DNA from 4 places in the Streptomyces sp. NPDC050161 genome. Region 1 is predicted to be linked to each of the others. Evidence: riboswitches for the same ligand, from Rfam matches in the RefSeq annotation. Region 1 holds a riboswitch; each other region holds the start of a gene.
What was found. A riboswitch is a leader RNA that binds a small molecule or an ion and turns the genes downstream of it on or off. The one in region 1 is predicted to bind cobalamin.

Region 1 (4,473 bases):
GCGCCGGCGCCGGAGATGAACTGTTTCACGCCGGTCAGCACATAGCCGTCGCCGTCGGGTACGGCGCGGGTGCGCAGGGCTGCGGCGTCGGAGCCCGCGCCGGGTTCTGTCAGGCAGTAGCTGGCCGGTTCGTCGAGGGAGAGGAGTCCTGGCAGTCGGCCGGCGCGCTGGGCCGCGTCACCGTAGTGGTCGATCATCCAGGCGACCATGTTGTGGATGGAGAGGTAGCCGGCGATGGAGGGGCAGCCGGTGGCCAGCGCTTCGAAGATCAGGACGCCGTCGGCGCGGGAGAGCCCGGAGCCGCCGGATTCCTCGCGGACGTAGACACCGCCGAGCCCGAGTCCGGCCGCCTTGCCGATGACGTCGAGCGGGAAGTGCTTGTCCTGGTCCCAGGCGACGGCGTGCGGGGCGAGGTGTTCCGCAGCGAAGTCCAGGGTGACCTGGTGGAGGGCGAGTTGGTCTGCGGTCAGGGAGGTCGTCACGGCGCTCATCCCATGGTCGGCAGGGTGAAGTTCGCGCTTTCCTTGACCCCTGACGGCCAGCGCGAGGTGACGGTCTTGGTGCGGGTGTAGAAGCGGATGGCGTCCGGCCCGTGCTGGTTGAGGTCGCCGAATCCGGAGCGCTTCCAGCCGCCGAAGGTGTGGTAGGCGACGGGCACCGGGATGGGGACGTTGACCCCAATCATGCCGGTCTCCACCCGGCGGGTGAAGTCCCGCGCGGTGTCGCCGTCCCTGGTGAAGATCGCGACGCCGTTGCCGTAGGGGTGCTCGGTGGGGAGCCGCAGCGCCTCCTCGTAGTCGGCGGCGCGTACGACGGACAGGACGGGTCCGAAGATCTCTTCCTGGTAGATCCGCATGGCCGGGGTGACGCGGTCGAAGAGCGAGGCACCGGCGAAGAAGCCGTTCTCGTGCCCCGGGAGGCTGAAGTCCCGCCCGTCGACGACGAGTTCGGCGCCTTCCTGGACGCCGGACGCGACGTATTCGCGGACCCGGTCGACGGCTTCCTTGCAGACCAGCGGGCCGAAGTCGGCGTCCGGGTCGTCGGATGTTCCGATGCGCAGGGAGGCGATCCGTTCCCTGAGCCGGGCGACCAGCGCGTCGGCGGTCTCCTCCCCCACCGGCACGGCGACGGAGATCGCCATGCAGCGCTCCCCCGCGGAGCCGAATCCGGCGCCTATCAGCGCCTCGACGGCCTGGTCGAGGTCCGCGTCCGGCATCACGATCAGGTGGTTCTTGGCGCCGCCGAAGCACTGGGCGCGCTTGCCCTGCGCGGCGGCAGCGGCATAGAGGTGCGCGGCGACGGGCGTGGAGCCGACGAAGCCGAGCGCCTGGACGCGCGGGTCCTGCACGAGGGTGTCCACCGCCTCCTTGCCGCCGTTGACGACGTTGAGCACGCCGGGCGGCAGGCCCGCCTCCAGGAAGAGTTCGGCGAGCCGCAGCGGTACGGACGGGTCGCGTTCGGACGGCTTGAGCACGAAGGAGTTGCCGCAGGCGATCGCCGGGGCTGCCTTCCAGAGCGGGATCATCGCGGGGAAGTTGAACGGGGTGATACCGGCGGTGACGCCGAGCGGGCGGCGCAGCGAGTGGACGTCGATACCGCTGCCCGCGTTGTCGCTGAACTCGCCCTTGAGCAGGTGCGGTATGCCGGCGGCGAACTCGACGACCTCCAGGCCGCGTTGGATGTCGCCGTGCGCGTCGGGGACGGTCTTGCCGTGCTCGGATGACAGCAGCCGGGCGAGTGAGTCCTTCTCGGCGTCGACGAGTTGGAGGAACCGCAGCAGGACGCGGGCGCGGCGCTGCGGGTTCCATTCGCCCCACGTCTGCTGGGCCCGTGCCGCGTCGGCGATGGCCGCCTCGGTCTCGGCGCGGTCGGCCAGCGGCGTCCTCGCCTGTACGCGGCCGGTGTTGGGGTCGTACACGTCGGCGTGGGCGCCCGAGGTTCCCGGGAGGTGCTTGCCGCCGATGAAGTGGGTCAGTTCACGGACCATGGATGCCTGCTCTCGTCAGGTGAGATCCGGGGATGGCGCAGCGCGGTCCGGCGGCGGGCGCGGGTGGGCGCGCCGCCGGAACAGCTGGAACGCAGGGGCGAAGAACCGTCACCGGGCGGGGAGTGCCGCCGGGTGCGCCGGATCACCAGGGTCGTGGGTACGCACCGGTGCCATGCGTGTCTGCTCCATCCTCGTGGACAACACGGAACACCCCGCGGCCGGTATCCTGACTCCCGGATCAGCGCCCGTCCTCGTGCCTTCCCGACATCTGGCTCGTCAGTGGCGTGTCCTGCGAGGACGAACTCCCCGGTCACAGTGGCGGGACCGCGCCGGATTCACACCGGCTTCCCTGCACCGCGGGCTTGTCCATGAACATATAGTTGGACGTCCTAGTAAGTCCACCCCCCTTGGTGATCTCGGCGGCCCGCACCCCTCTTTCCGGACGGCCACCGTCCCTCAACTCCGCAGCCGCAACCGGCAGATCCCCGCGTTCGTGCCACGGCGTACGGCACGGGCGACCACCGCGCCGCGCTGGTTGTGCAGCAGCCGCTGCCACGGCCGCGCCGGTTCGGTCTCGGGGATCAGGACGGTGATCCGGGCGGTGGGGTGGGCGGCCCCCAGGTCCCTGACGTAAGCGGCGATGGGGCGTCCCAGGTCCCGGCGGTCGGAGTACAGCCGCAGCAGCGGTACACCGGGGCTCCAGCGCGCCCAGTCCGCCTCCAGCGCCGCGGCCACCGCCCGGTCGTCGGCGTCGGTGTGGGCGACCGTCACGGCGTGGACCTCGTCACCCATCGAGACGGCTGCGGACAGCGCGTCACGGGTGAGGCGGGTCAGCGAGGAGACCGGTACGACCACCAACGAGCGCTCCCGGCACGGGAGTCCGGGAGTTTCGCCGACGCCGATCCGCTCGCCGATCCGGTCGTAGGCGCGGCGGACCAGCAGGAAGACCGCCACCAGGGCGGGCAGGGCGAGGACGATCAGCCAGGCGCCGTCGGGGAGTTTGGTGGCGGTGACGACGACGGCGCTGACGCCGGTGAGCAGGGCGCCGAACCCGTTCAGCGCCGCCTTGCCCGCCCACCGCGGGCCGCGCACCCGCTGCCAGTGGCGGACCATGCCCGCCTGGGCGAGGGTGAAGCCGACGAACACACCGATCGCGAAGAGCGGTACGAGGGTGCGGGTGTCGCCGCCGGACAGCACCAGCAGCCCCGCGGCAACCAGCGCCAGGGCCAGTACGCCGTGCCGGTGCACCTGCCGGTCCGCGCGCAGGCCGAAGACGTGCGGCAGGTAGTGGTCACGCGCGAGCAGCTTCAGCAGCACCGGCAGCCCGCCGAAGGACGTGTTCGCGGACAGCGCGAGCAGCGCGGTGGTCGCGAACTGCACGATGTAGAAGGCGGTGTGGTGCCCCAGCGACGCGTCCGCGAGCTGCGCGAGCACGGTGACACCCTCGGCCGGCTGGAGCGAGAAGCGGGAGATCAGCACCGACAGGCCGATCAGCATGACACCCAGCAACGCCCCGAGCGCGGCCTCGGCCCGGCGGGCCCGGCGGGCGGCCGGCGCGCGGAAGGACGGCACGGCGTTGGCGATGGCCTCGACCCCGGTCAGCGCCGAACAGCCGGAGGCGAACGCCTTCAGCAGGAGCAGGGCACCGACCGACGCCGCGTCGCCGGTGAGCACCGGCGCATGACCCGCGGCCGACTCCATGCTCACCGGGTGGCTGCGGAACAGGCCGACGACGATCAGCACCAGGATCGAGCCGACGAAGACGACGGTGGGCAGGACGAAGGCACGCGCCGAGTCGGCGATCCCGCGCAGGTTCAGCGCGGTGATGACCGCGAGCACGGCCAGGCACAGCCACTGGCGGTCGTCGTACAGGGCGGGAAAGGCGGAGGTCAGGGCCGCGACACCGGCGGTGACGGCCACCGCGGCGTTGAGCACGTAGTCGAGGACGAGCGAGGCGGCGGCCACCAGCCCTGCCCGGCGCCCCAGGTAGGCGGTGGCGACCGCGTAACTGCCGCCGCCGTCCGGGAACGCGGCGATGACCTGCCGGTAGGAGGCAACCAGCACCGCGAGGAGGACGACGATCGCGACGGTGACCGGCAGGGTGAAGCCGAGCCCGCGGGCGCCCGCGGCGGCCAGGACCAGGGCGATGGCCTCGGGCCCGTACGCCACCGATGCCATCGCGTCCAGCGAGAGCGCCGCCAGGCCGGTGATCGCGGTGAGCCGGTGCCGCGCGCCCGGATCGGCCGTCGGCTCGGTACCGGCCGCGGCGCCGGGCGGCGGCAACGGCGGGGCGGGTCGCGGCGGGTCGGGATCGGGCGGCGGCACGGTCTCGGTGGTCGGCACGGACATCGGGCGGAGCTCCTTCGGTGCGGGTCGGCCCAGCGTGTGCCGCCCGTGGCGCCGCGACCCGGCCCCTTGCGGATTCTTGGCGCGATGAGGCGCCGCCTTCACGCATCCCTGACGCGCGGCAGGCGCCTGACCTGCCC
Region 2 (4,473 bases), on a different contig from region 1:
CCGCGCACCACGATGTGGTCCAGCTTCGACGGGTGGGCGGCGAGCGCGTCCTTGGACTCGGCCGCGCCGATGAAGCCGACGGGGATGCCGACGACCGCCGCCGGGCGCGGTGCGCCCTCCTCGATCATTTCCAGCAGGCGGAACAGCGCGGTGGGCGCGTTCCCGATGGCGACCACCGCGCCGTCCAGCTTCTCCCGCCACAGCTCCATCGCCGCGGCGCTGCGGGTGGTGCCCAGATCGGCGGCGAGCGCGGGCACCGACGGGTCGGCGAGAGTGCACAGCACCTCGTTGCCGGCCGGCAGCCGCTTGCGGGTGATGCCGCTGGCGACCATGTTGGCGTCGCACAGGATCGGTGCTCCGGCGTGCAGCGCCTCGCGTGCGCTCGCCACCACGCCGGGTGTGTAGGCGAGGTCGCGTACGAGGTCGACCATGCCGCAGGCGTGGATCATGCGGACCGCGACCCGGCTGACGTCGGCGGGCAGCCCCGCGAGGTCCGCCTCGGCGCGGATGGTGGCAAAGGACTGGCGGTAGATCGCCGCCCCGTCCTTCTCGTAGTCGAACACGGTGCCCTCGGTGTGGTGGGTCGGTGGTGGGTGGGTGGCAAACGGCGGGTGGGCGCGGTCAGTGGCGCGACGGAGGCTGGGAGGCCGCGGCCCTGGCGGTGGCGACGGCGTCGGCCGCCTGCCGCGCGGTGGCGCCGGATGCGACCGGCGCCGGTGGTGCCCCGGGCCGTACGACGGACACCCGGTAGCCGTCGCCGGTGGCCAGGACGTCGATCCAGGTGCCGTGCGGGTGGCCGCAGCGGCGCGCGCAGCCGGACCACTGGACGGGCAGCGGCCCATCGGCCCCGGTGGCACCGGCCGCGACGGCTGCCGCGGCGTCCGCCCGTACGTCCGTCAGGGACTTGGCGCAGCCGGGGCGGCCGGTGCAGGCGCCGATCCGGTGCCAGGGGGAGGCGGGGTCGGTGATCAGTCCGGCGGCGGCAAGTTCCGGGAGCCGCCGCGCGGCGGTGGCGGGCGCGAGGCCGGGGACGATCACCCCGCGCCAGGGGGTCAGGCGCAGCGTGCCGTCGCCGTCGGTGGCCGCCACGTCGGTCAGCAGCCGCCACTGGGCGCAGGTCAGCCGGCCCAGCGGCGCCGGCACGCTGAGCGCCGAGCCGCCGGGCCCTTCGACGATGCCGGGCGCGGCGGCCTCCCCGTACGACGGTGCCTCGCGGTACGCGGGTACGTCGCCCGGCGGCACGTACGCGGCGGCGACGCCGGCCGCCCGCAGCCGCTCGCCGGTCTCGCGGACGGTCGGCAGCCGGTCGGCCGGCAGGTCGCGGACCCGCCAGGCGCCGGTGCCTTCCGCCGCCGCCAGGAAGTGCTCGGCGGCGGCGAGCGCGGCCCGCGGCACGTCGGGTCCTGCGATCCGCAGGGCGGCGGGGGAGCCGTCGGCGGTGTCCGGGAAGTCGTCGGGGGCGCCCAGGAAGAGGAGGGCGCCGCCGGTCGTCCCGTCCGGCCCGGTGGCTTCTGCGACCAAGGTCACATCGCCGCCGAGCGCCGCCACATCGCCCCTGCCGTCGTCCAGGACGAAGAGGAAACGGCCCGACAGCTGCGGCGCGACGTCGCTCGCGCACAGCAGCCCGTCCAGCTCCCCGGCCCAGCGCCGCACGTCAGCGGGGGTGCGGCGGTCGAGGCCCGCGAGCGGTGAGGCGAGGATGTTGCGGACGCGTTCGTGGCGGGCGGAGGGCAGCAGCCCGGCGTCCGACAGCAGCGCGGCCAGCTCCTGGCCGCAGCCGTCGGACAGGCCGCGCAGTTCGGCGTTGCCGCGCGAGGTGAGGGAGATCCGGCCGTCCCCGAGCCGCTCGGCCGCGTCCGCGAGGGCCGCCGCCTGACGGGCCATCAACTCCCCGGCCGGTACCCGGACTCGGGCCAGCGCCCCGTCCGCCGCCGGGTGCAGCCGCAGCGCTCCCGGGCAGGCGTCACCGCGGTCGCGCGGCGGCGTCGTGGCCCGGTGGGGCCGGAGGGAGGGGGAGGGCGGCATGGCGGCGAGCATACCGACGTCGGGTGCGGGCCAGGTCGTGAGCCGGGCCGCCGGGGGAGGGGGCGGACGGCCGGTGCGGATGCGGCCTCCCGCGCGTCGGGCGCAGCCCTTACTATGCAGGTCGGTGGGTCAGCTGGCCCACCGGACGCCAGCGACGGCGCCAGGGAGGAAGCCCGGTGAGAATCCGGCGCGGTCCCGCCACTGTGAACCCGGACACCCTCCGGGCGAGCCAGGAACTCCCGCCGTCTCTACGACCCACCCGGGGCGCGGACACCCCGAGGAAGGCCCTGCGCTCGCATGCTTCTGCTGCTGTCGACATCCGACACCGACCTGCTCAGCGCTCGCGCTGCCACCGGTCCCGTGCCGTTCCGGCTCGCCAACCCCGCCCGGCTCGACGTCGGTGAGCTGCCCGCGCTGCTGGAGGGCACCGACCTCGTCGTCGTGCGTCTCCTGGGCGGCATCCGCGCCTGGGAAGAGGGCCTGGAGGTGCTGCTCGCCGCAGGCCAGCACCGCCCGGTCGTCGTCCTCACCGGCGAACAGGCCCCCGACGCGCAGCTGATGGAGGCGTCCACGGTCCCGGTCGGCATCGCGGCCGAGGCGCACGCCTACCTCGCGCACGGCGGCCCCGCCAACCTCGGCCAGCTCGCCCGCTTCCTGTCCGACACGGTCCTGCTGACCGGCCACGGCTTCGAGCCGCCGGAGCCCGCCCCGTCCTGGGGAGAGCTGGAGCGCCCCGACGCCCGTACGGACGTCGCAGGCCCGCTGGTCGCGGTGCTCTACTACCGCGCCCACCACATGAGCGGCAACACCGGCTTCGTCGACGCCCTGTGCGCGCAGATCGAGCAGGCAGGCGGGCGTCCGCTGCCGCTCTTCGTCGCCTCGCTGCGGGCGCCCGAGCCCGAGCTGATCGACGCGCTGCGCCCGGCCGACGCCATCGTCACCACCGTCCTGGCCGCCGGCGGCACCAAGCCCGCCGAGGCGTCCGCGGGCGGCGACGACGAGTCCTGGGACGCGGGCGCGCTGGCAGGACTGGACGTCCCGATCCTCCAGGCCCTGTGCCTGACCGGCACCCGCGCCGCCTGGGAGGAGAACGACGAGGGCCTGTCCCCGCTCGACGCCGCCACCCAGATCGCGGTCCCGGAGTTCGACGGCCGCCTGATCACCGTCCCGTTCTCCTTCAAGGAGATCGACGAGGACGGCCTGCCGACCTACGCCGCCGACCCCGAGCGCGCCGCCCGGGTCGCCGGCATCGCGGTCCGGCACGCCCGCCTGCGCCACATCCCGGCCGCCGACAAGCGCCTCGCGCTGGTCCTGTCCGCGTACCCCACCAAGCACTCCCGCATCGGCAACGCCGTCGGCCTCGACACCCCCGCATCGGCCGTGGCCCTGCTGCGCCGACTGCGCGACGAGGGCTACGACTTCGGCACCGAAGAGGTACCGGGACTGGCGTCGGGCGACGGCGACGAGCTGATCTACGCCCTGATCGAGGCCGGCGGCCACGACCAGGAATGGCTCACCGAGGAGCAGCTGGCCCGCAACCCCGTCCGCATCCCGGCCGCCGACTACAAGCGCTGGTACGCCACGCTCCCGCAGGAGCTGCGCGACTCCGTCGAGCAGCACTGGGGCCCGCCGCCCGGCGAGATGTTCCTGGACCGCAGCCACGTCGGCGAGCCGGGGCGCGACCCCGAGGGCGACATCGTCCTCGCCGCCCTGCGCCGCGGCAATCTCCTCGTCCTCATCCAGCCGCCGCGCGGCTTCGGCGAGAACCCGATCGCGATCTACCACGACCCCGATCTGCCGCCCTCGCACCACTACCTGGCGGCCTACCGCTGGATCGCCGCGTCCGCCGACGACGGCGGCTTCGGCGCCGACGCCATGGTCCACCTCGGCAAGCACGGCAACCTGGAGTGGCTGCCCGGCAAGAACGCCGGCCTGTCCGCCGCCTGCGGCCCGGATGCCGCACTCGGCGACCTCCCCCTCATCTACCCCTTCCTGGTCAACGACCCCGGCGAGGGCACCCAGGCCAAGCGCCGGGTCCACGCCACCCTCGTCGACCACCTCGTCCCGCCGATGGCCCGCGCGGAGTCGTACGGCGACATCGCCCGCCTGGAACAGCTCCTCGACGAGTACGCCGCGATCTCCGCCATGGACCCGGCCAAGCTGCCCGCCATCCGCGCGCAGATCTGGACCCTCATCCAGGCCGCCAAGCTCGACCACGACCTCGGCCTCGAAGCCCGCCCGGACGACGACGGCTTCGACGACTTCCTGCTGCACGTCGACGGCTGGCTGTGTGAGGTCAAGGACGCCCAGATCCGCGACGGCCTGCACGTCCTGGGCGGCGCCCCCACCGGCGCGGCCCGCGTCAACCTCGTCCTCGCCATCCTCCGCGCCCGCCAGATCTGGGGCGGCACCTCCGCCCTCCCCGGCCTGCGCGAGGCACTCGGCCTC
Region 3 (4,473 bases), on a different contig from region 1:
ACCAGCCGGCCGATCATGTGCTGCTCGCCCGGCGAGAGCTTCGCCAGGTCGGCGACGTCGGAATGGAGGTCGACCTCCTCCACGGTCCAGGTGTTCTTGATCGCGTCGCGGTAGCGGTCGTAGAAGTCCGGGTACCGCATGGGCCGCAGCGTCAGCTCGAAGCCCGGGTCGAGGAGGTTCTTGGTGCCGGTGGCGGGGCCGTTGCCGGTGGCGGTGGTTTCCGGAGCCGTGGTTTCCGGAACGGCGGTTTCGGGGGCGATGGGGCTTTCGGCGCGCAGCGCCGTCGTTGAGGGGCGGTGGTCGGGCGACGGGTTGGGCATTACTGGCAGGCCTCGCAGGACTCGGGGTTTTCCAGGGAGCAGGCGACCGCGTCGGGGTCGGTGGCCTGCTGCGGTACGGGGGCGGGGGTGGCGGCGGCGGTGCCGCGGGCCGACTGCGCGATCCGGGTCGCCGGACGGGAGCGCAGGTAGTACGTGGTCTTGATGCCGCGCTTCCAGGCGTAGGCGTACATCGAGCTGAGCTTGCCGATGGTCGGCGACGCCATGAAGAGGTTCAGCGACTGGCTCTGGTCGAGGTAGGGCGTACGGGCCGCGGCCATGTCGATCAGCGCGCGCTGCGGGACCTCCCAGGCGGTGCGGTACAGCGCGCGGATCTCCTCGGGGATCCACGCGACGTCCTGCACCGAGCCGTTGGCCTCGCGCAGCGCGTCACGGGTCCGCGCGTCCCACAGGCCCAGCGCCTTCAACTCCTCGATCAGGTAGGCGTTCACCTGGAGGAACTCGCCCGACAGGGTCTCGCGCTTGAAGAGGTTGGAGACCTGCGGCTCGATGCACTCGTAGACACCGGCGATGGAGGCGATGGTCGCGGTCGGCGCGATGGCCAGGAGCAGCGAGTTGCGCATACCGGTCGTGGCGATCCGGGCGCGCAGCGCCTCCCAGCGGTCCGCCCAGCGGGGCTCGGCGTTCGGGTAGTGGTCGGGGTGCAGCACGCCGCGGGCGGTACGCGTCGCGGACCACGCCGGGTGCGGGCCGTGCCGCTCGGCGAGGTCGGCGGACGACTCGTAGGCGGCGAGCATGATGCGCTCGGAGATCCGGGTGGACAGCTCCGTCGCCTCGGGGGAGTCGAACGGCAGCCGCAGCCGGAAGAAGACGTCCTGGAGGCCCATCAGGCCCAGACCGACCGGCCGCCAGCGGGAGTTGGAGGCGCCGGCCTGCTCGGTCGGGTAGAAGTTGATGTCCACGACCCGGTCGAGGAAGGCGACGGCGGTGCGGACGGTGGCGTCCAGCCGCTCCCAGTCCATCTCGCCGTTCTCACCCAGGTGAGCCGCGAGGTTGACCGACCCGAGGTTGCAGACCGCGGTCTCCCCGTCGTCCGTCACCTCCAGGATCTCGGTGCACAGGTTGGACGAGTGCACGACCTTGCCGGGCTCGGCGGTCTGGTTGGCGGTGCGGTTGGCGGCGTCCTTGAACGTCATCCAGCCGTTGCCGGTCTGTGCGAGGGTCCGCATCATCCGGGCGTAGAGCACTCGCGCCGGGATCTGCTTCAGGGCGCGGCCTTCGGCCTCCGCCTTGCGGTACGCGGCGTCGAACGCGTCGCCCCACAGGTCGACCAGTTCCGGCACGTCGGACGGCGAGAACAGCGACCAGTCGGCGTCCGCCTCCACCCGGCGCATGAACTCGTCCGGGATCCAGTGCGCGATGTTCAGGTTGTGGGTGCGCCTGGCCTCCTCGCCGGTGTTGTCGCGCAGCTCCAGGAATTCCTCGATGTCCGCGTGCCACGTCTCCAGGTAGACGCAGGCCGCGCCCTTGCGCCGGCCGCCCTGGTTCACCGCGGCCACCGAGGCGTCCAGGGTCCGCAGGAACGGCACGATGCCGTTGGAGTGGCCGTTGGTGCCGCGGATCAGCGAACCGCGCGCCCGGATACGGGAGTAGGAGAGGCCGATGCCGCCGGCGTGCTTGGAGAGCCTGGCGACCTGGTGGTAGCGGTCGTAGATCGAGTCCAGCTCGTCCAGCGGCGAGTCCAGCAGGTAGCAGGAGGACATCTGCGGGTGGCGGGTGCCGGAGTTGAAGAGGGTGGGGGAGGAGGGGAGGTAGGACAGCGAGCTGGTCAGCCGGTACAGCTCGGCGACGTCGTCGAGCGCCGCCGCGGAGTCGTTCTCGGCGAGGCCGCAGGCCACCCGCAGCAGGAAGTGCTGCGGGGTCTCGATGACCTGGCGGGTGGTGGGGTGCCGCAGCAGATAGCGCGAGTGCAGGGTGCGCAGACCGAAGTAGCCGAAGCGGTCGTCGGCACCGTCCGCGAGTGCCTTCTCGACCAGCGCGTCCAGGCGGGCCGCGTGGCTGCGGACGAACGCGGCGGTCCGGTCGGCGATCAAACCTTCGCGGTGGCCGACCTCGACGGAGGCGGAGAACGCCACGGAGCCCTGGCCGGCGGCCTCTTCGGCGATGGCGAGGGTGAGCAGCCGCGCGGCGAGCTTGGAGTACTGCGGCTCGTCGCCGATCAGGCCGGCCGCCGCGTCGATGGCCAGGGTGCGCAGCTCGGCCTCGTCGGAGCCGGGGTGCCGGCCGCGGAGCGCGGCGGCGGCCACCTTGCCGGGGTCGGTCGCGGTGAGGTCGGCGGTCAGCTCGGTCAGGGTGCGCAGCAGGGCGGTGCCAGGGGCGTCGTCGGCGTGCTGGGGGCGGCCGTCCGCGGTGGGGAGCGTGGCCGCATCGGGCGATCCGGCCTCGGCGGCTGTCGCGGACTCCGTTGGCGCGATGGTCACGTGGTGCTCTCCCTCACTCGGCGGGGGCCGGGAGGGGCGGTGCGCGACGGCCGCACGCGGGCATACGGCACCCCGGACACACGGGGCGCGGGCACACCGCGCGGCGTCCACCGGCCCATCCCTCGGGGCCCGGACGTATCGACGTCCACGCCGATGGCGGCGCGGGCGTACTGTCGGCAGGTCTTCGGACTCACAGGTGCGCACGACAGGCGGTGAAGCGATGTCTGCGCATACGTACACCGTTGCGGGACAGTTCCGGACTCACACCGGATTCCCCTGCGGCGACAGCGAGCACGAGCATACATGTGGGGGTGCCACCTCGTGCGCACCCCCACATCTAGTGAGTCGTGTGTGATCGCGCGGTGTCTGTCAGTGGTCCCCGCTATCGTCGTTCCCACGTTCCCCGCACTGCGACGACAGCAGGAGGAGGCCCCATGACCGCGCTCGCCGACCGGCCGCACAGCACGCTCACCGACTACTTCGAAGAGGCCGCCCGGATAGTCGAGCGGGCGGAGGAAGGCGTGCGGCTGGAATTCATCGGCGGGGTAGAGCTGACCCCGGGCGGACGGCCCGCCGCGTCCGTCCCAATACGGCGACGGCCCGCCGTGCCCGCCCCCATACGGCGACGGGCCGCCGCGTCCGGAGGGACGTGACGGCCCGTGCGGGTGCCGGAGAGAGCCGGGGTCAGTGGCCGGTCGCCGAACCCACTGCTGTGGGCGGCAGTTCGGAGTCGGCGGCCTTGTCGCCGACGTCCGCGGTGTAGTCCCCGGGGCTGGTCTCGTCGACGCCGTCAGGCGCCTTCAGGGCCCGCAGGACGAAGGTCAGCACGACCGTCACCAGGACGTTGAGCACGATCGCGGTCAGGCCGATGTAGCCGATCTGGCCGATGCCGGGGATCTCGGCGTTGGAGCCGCCGAAGTGCGCTTGCGTCGGGCTTGCCACGCCGTACGCCGCGAGCGTGCCGTAGACCATGCCGACCGCCCAGCCGGCCAGCAGCGCCCAGCGGTGGAACCAGCGGGTGAACAGGCCGCCGACCAGCGACGGCATGGTCTGCAGGATCCAGATGCCGCCCAGCAGCTGGAAGTTGATCGCCACGGTCTTGTCCATGCCCAGGACGAAGATCAGCGCGCCGACCTTCACGAGCAGTGAGACGAGCTTGGCGACCTTGTGCTCCTGCGCCGGGGTGGCGTGCGGCTTGATGAAGTCCTTGTAGACGTTGCGGGTGAAGAGGTTGGCCGCCGCGATGGACATGATGGCGGCGGGCACCAGCGCGCCGATCCCGATCGCGGCGAACGCCACGCCGGAGAACCAGCTCGGGAACATGTCCTCGAACAGCTGCGGGATCGCCAGCTGCGCGTTGCCGTGGGTGTCCGTGCCCGCCTTGATCGCCATGAAGCCGAGCAGCGCGAGGAAGCCCAGCATGAGCGAGTACAGCGGCAGGATGGTGGTGTTGCGGCGGATCACGTTGCGACTGCGGGACGACAGCGTCGCGGTGATCGAGTGCGGATACATGAACAGCGCGAGCGCCGAGCCGAGCGCCAAAGTGGCGTACGCCCACTGGTTGTTGGGGCCGCTGGCCAGCTCACCGCGCGGCTTGCCGGTCGGCCCCGGCTCGGCGAACGCCTTGCCCGCCGCGTCGAAGATGGCGTCGAAACCGCCGAGTTTGATCGGGATGTAGATGATGGCGACGGCGATGACCAGGTAGATCAGCCCGT
Region 4 (4,473 bases), on a different contig from region 1:
TGGTCTGCAACCCGCCCTGGGTGCCGGCGAAACCGACCACACCCATCGAGTACGCCGTGTACGACCCGGGCAGCCGGATGCTGCGCGGCTTCCTGAACGGCCTGGCGGAGCACCTCACACCGGGCGGCGAGGGCTGGCTGATCCTGTCCGACCTGGCCGAACACCTCGGCCTGCGGCCACGCTCCGAACTCACCGCCGCCTTCGCGTCGGCCGGCCTGGAGGTCGTGGACCGGCTCGACGTCACCCCGCGCCACCCGCGCGCCCGCGACACATCCGACCCGCTCCACGTGGCCCGCGCCGCCGAGGTCACCTCCCTGTGGCGGCTGACGGCCACGCACTGACACCCCGCCGACCCGCCGCACCGGGGCCGCCGCACCCGCACCGGCACGAGGGAGCAACCATGGACACGGACCCACCGCACCTCCTGGCCCGCGCCCGCCGGCTCGCCGCATCCGCGGCACCCGGGCGGCGCCGCATCCTGGGCATCACGGGGCCACCGGGGGCCGGCAAGTCCACCCTCGCCGCCCACCTGGTGACGCGGCTGGCCGGGCAGGCGGCGCTGGTCCCCATGGACGGCTTCCACCTCGCCGAGTCCGAACTGCGCCGCCTCGGCCGCACCCACCGCAAGGGCGCGCCCGACACCTTCGACCCCGACGGCTACGCGGCGCTGCTCGCCCGCCTGCGCTCCCCCGCCCCCGGCACCGTCGTCTACGCGCCCGCCTTCGACCGCCGCATCGAGGAGCCCGTGGCCGGCAGCATCGCCGTCCCGCCGCATCTCCCGCTCGTCATCACCGAAGGCAACTACCTGCTCGTCGACGCACATCCGTGGGCCCGCGCCCGCGCGCTGCTCGACGAGGTCTGGTACGTGGACCTGGACGGCACGGAGCGGGTACGGCGGCTGGTCGACCGCCACGAACGGTTCGGCAGGCCGCGGGCCGCCGCGGAGCGGTTCGTGCAGACGTCGGACGAGGCCAACGCCCGCCTGGTGGCGGCCACTCGGGAGCGCGCCGACCTCGTCGTCACCTTCACGCCGGGGGCGGCCCCGCGCCCGGATGGCACCTGACCGGTACGGGAAGGCCCCCGCTTTTGTAGGGGGGAACCCCCTCTTTTCGACTGGGCGAGGAATTCCGGCACCTCGCGCGCGATCCGCACGTTGCATCGAAGGGACGCGGCAGTTCCGGCAGTTCAGACGGTTCCGGCACAGCGGATACGCCCGATGAGTTCAGACGAAGGATGGCAGGGAGCATGACCCAGGGAATCAGCACATGGGCCGACATCGAGAACGGCACCGTGCCGGTCGACGACGGCGAGCTGTTCTACGAGGCGGCCGGCACGGGCCCCGCCGTGGTCCTGCTGCACGGCGGCATGCTCGACCAGCGCATGTGGGACGAGCAGTTCGCCTGGCTCGTCAACTCCGGCCTGCGCGCGATCCGCTACGACCTCCGGGGCCACGGCCTCTCCTCGTCCGTGACCGGCGACTGGTCCAACCACGACGACCTGCGGGCCCTGCTCGACGCGCTCGCGGTGCCCCGCGCCGTCCTGGTCGGCCTCTCCCACGGCGCCCGCATCGCCCTCGACACCGCGCTGGCCCACCCCGAACGGGTCGCGGCCCTGGCCCTGGCCTCCCCCGGCGTCAGCGGTCGCCCCTTCACCGACCCGTTCCTCCTCGCGCACATCAAGGAACAGGTGGCCGCGATGGGCGAACCGGACGCCGCGGAGCGCTACGTCGAGCACTTCCTGCGGATGTGGGTGGACGGCCCGCACCGCGAACCGGCCGCGGTGGACGCCGCGTTGCGCGAACGGCTCCGCGCCTCGGCCCAGGCCAACGCCGAGGTGCACGCCGACGCGATGGGCGCCGGCCTGCCCGTCGAGGTCGGGGCCGCCGACCGTCTCGCCGACATCCGGGTGCCGACCGCCGTCCTCGACGGTGACCTCGACAGCACGGACATCTCCGCCAACGCCCATACGATCGCCCTGACCGTGCCGGGCGCCCAGCGGATCCGGATACCCGGCGCGGGCCACATGGTCAACCTTGAGAACAGGGCCGCCTTCGACCACGCCCTGCACGGCTTCCTCTCCTCGCTGCCGTACTGACCCTTTCACGCCACCCTCACCGGAGGCCCCACACACCCTCACAGGCCCATCAACCAGCACAAACAGGCTCATGGAGGCCGCCGGGAAGCTCCGTTAGAGTGGCCGGGCCGTGGTGCTCGGGAAGACCGGTGAAGGGCCGAAGGCCCCAGCCCGGAGCGGCCCTCGCCACTGTGATCGGGAGTTTCCGACCCCTTCGGCACGCGCGCTCCGCCGCACGTGCCGGGCCACTGACCGCAGCCCGCGGCCGGGAAGGCCGGGCCCGGACGCGTGCACCCGTAAGCCAGGAGACCGGCCACGGCATCTCACGAAGTGATCCACGAGGTGCTGGAGCGTGACCGCCGTATGGCCCTGTCCACCGATCCCCCGCATACCCCTGCCCCGGCCCCGGAGTTCCGCTGGCGCCGGCAGGACACCGTCCGTACCGCAGGGCTGATGGCCGTCATAGCCGCCCTGCACGTCGTCGCCTTCGGCGTGCTCTTCCTCCTGGTCGTCCCGTACCACTACACGGTCGGCAGCCAGGTCTTCGGCGTCGGCCTCGGTATCACCGCCTACACCCTCGGCATGCGGCACGCCTTCGACGCCGACCACATCGCGGCGATCGACAACACCACACGCAAGCTGATGGCCGACGGCAAACGTCCCGTCTCGGTGGGCTTCTGGTTCGCCCTGGGACACTCCAGCGTCGTCGTCGCGATGGCGGCACTGGTGGCCGGCGGCGCCCAGCTCGCCGGCACCCTGCTCAACGACGATTCGCGCGCCCACCAGGTACTCGGCACCGTCGGCACCACCGTGTCCGGCAGCTTCCTCTACCTCATCGCCGCGCTCAACCTCATCGCGCTCGCCGGTATCTGGCGGGTCTTCCGCGGTATGCGCGAGGGCAGGTTCGACGAGGCGGAGCTGGCAGCGCGGCTGGATTCCCGCGGGTTCATGAACCGCTTCCTGGGACGGTTCACCCGGTCCATCTCCCGGCCCGGCCAGATGTTCCCGCTGGGCTTCCTCTTCGGCCTCGGGTTCGACACCGCGACCGAGGTGACGCTGATGGTGATGGCGGGCAGCGGCGCCGCGGCCGGTCTGCCCTGGTACGCCATCCTGTGCCTGCCGCTGCTGTTCGCCGCCGGAATGAGCCTGTTCGACACCCTCGACGGCACGTTCATGAACTTCGCCTACCAGTGGGCGTTCGCCAATCCGGTGCGCAAGGTCTACTACAACCTCACCATCACCGGCCTCTCGATCGCCGTGGCCTTCTTCATCGGCACCATCGAGCTGGTGACCGTCCTGCACGACAAGCTCGGCCTCACCGACGGCGTCACCGGCTGGATCTCCGGCCTCGACCTGGACAACGTCGGCTTCATCATCGTCGGCCTGTTCGTGGTCGTCTGGGCGGCGGCGCTGGCGTACTGGCGGCTCTCCGGCGTCGAAAAGCGCTGGGCGGACCGCGCGGCGACTCGGACCTGACGAGTCAGCTGCCGGCCGCGGCCCCGTCCCGCGAGGCCCGGTCGGCAGCCCCGGCACCGTCGGCAGTCGTGCCGCACCCCGCCCCCGTACGCGTATCTCAGGTGGCGGTGCCCGCCGCCGCGCCCGTTTCCCGGTCCGGGCCCCAGCGACGGAGCGCCGCGGCGAGGTCGAGCGGGCGCAGCCGGTCCGGCTCGTCGGGGCCAGGCCAGTCCTCGCGGGGCACCCGCCACATCACCTCGAACTCGTTGCCGTCCGGGTCCTTGGCGTACAGCGACTTGGACACGAGGTGATCGCTGGAGCCGACCAGCGCGCCGCGGGCGGCAAGCCGTTCCTCCGCCGCGACCAGATCGCCCAGGGTGCCGACCTCCCAGGCCAGGTGGTAGAGCCCCACCCGTCCGACCTCAGGACCCGGCGCCTCGGCGCCCACCGCGAAGAGGCCGAGATCGTGATCGTTGAGCGAGCCGGGCGCGGCCAGGAAGGCCGCGCGGCCCGGCACCTCGTCGGCCGTCGTGAGCCCCAGGGTCTCCCCGTAGAACGCCACGGACCTGGCCAACTCGCGGACGTAGAGCACCGCATGATTGAGGCGACGTACAGACATCGGCCCCTCCTTCTCCTCCCGGTTTCCCGCCACGTACGGACACCGGCCCAGGGCCGGCAGCCGCCGCTAGTCGCGGACCAGCAGCATGATTCCGGCGACGACCACGGCCAGCACCAGCGCGGCAACGCCGTACAGCAGGCGGTGCGACTTCAGGACCGGCAGCAGGCGGTCGACGGCGTACCGGCCGGGGCCGGTCAGGGCGAGGGCAGCCGCGCCGGCGGCCAGCAGCAGTTCGTACTCGACGCCCTTGGGGGCGAAGAAGCCGCCGCCCCACTTGACGGCCAGCGCGTTGATCATCGTGCCGACCAGCGCGGCTGCCGCGAGCG

Region 2: another riboswitch for cobalamin. It lies ahead of cobN (cobaltochelatase subunit CobN); the one in region 1 lies ahead of ACIBK8_RS09450 (CoA-acylating methylmalonate-semialdehyde dehydrogenase).
Region 3: another riboswitch for cobalamin. It lies ahead of ACIBK8_RS01285 (ribonucleoside-diphosphate reductase subunit alpha); the one in region 1 lies ahead of ACIBK8_RS09450 (CoA-acylating methylmalonate-semialdehyde dehydrogenase).
Region 4: another riboswitch for cobalamin. It lies ahead of ACIBK8_RS27320 (HoxN/HupN/NixA family nickel/cobalt transporter); the one in region 1 lies ahead of ACIBK8_RS09450 (CoA-acylating methylmalonate-semialdehyde dehydrogenase).

The regions. Positions count from the first base shown of each region.
Region 1 covers NZ_JBITJM010000004.1:366,867-371,339, reverse strand. The annotation lists gene ACIBK8_RS09455 (acyl-CoA dehydrogenase family protein) at 1-491, opposite strand, end outside; gene ACIBK8_RS09450 (CoA-acylating methylmalonate-semialdehyde dehydrogenase) at 488-1,987, opposite strand; cobalamin riboswitch at 2,186-2,361, opposite strand; gene ACIBK8_RS09445 (APC family permease) at 2,444-4,336, opposite strand.
Region 2 covers NZ_JBITJM010000013.1:165,161-169,633, reverse strand. The annotation lists gene ACIBK8_RS22195 (precorrin-8X methylmutase) at 1-563, opposite strand, end outside; gene cobG (precorrin-3B synthase) at 622-2,025, opposite strand; cobalamin riboswitch at 2,150-2,285, shown strand; gene cobN (cobaltochelatase subunit CobN) at 2,323-4,473, shown strand, end outside.
Region 3 covers NZ_JBITJM010000001.1:288,353-292,825, forward strand. The annotation lists gene ACIBK8_RS01280 (ribonucleotide-diphosphate reductase subunit beta) at 1-320, opposite strand, end outside; gene ACIBK8_RS01285 (ribonucleoside-diphosphate reductase subunit alpha) at 320-2,758, opposite strand; cobalamin riboswitch at 2,916-3,076, opposite strand; gene ACIBK8_RS01290 (hypothetical protein) at 3,193-3,411, shown strand; gene mctP (monocarboxylate uptake permease MctP) at 3,443-4,473, opposite strand, start outside.
Region 4 covers NZ_JBITJM010000019.1:134,927-139,399, reverse strand. The annotation lists gene ACIBK8_RS27335 (methyltransferase) at 1-341, shown strand, start outside; gene ACIBK8_RS27330 (nucleoside/nucleotide kinase family protein) at 401-1,063, shown strand; gene ACIBK8_RS27325 (alpha/beta fold hydrolase) at 1,246-2,094, shown strand; cobalamin riboswitch at 2,188-2,406, shown strand; gene ACIBK8_RS27320 (HoxN/HupN/NixA family nickel/cobalt transporter) at 2,404-3,549, shown strand; gene ACIBK8_RS27315 (VOC family protein) at 3,647-4,147, opposite strand; gene ACIBK8_RS27310 (DoxX family protein) at 4,214-4,473, opposite strand, start outside.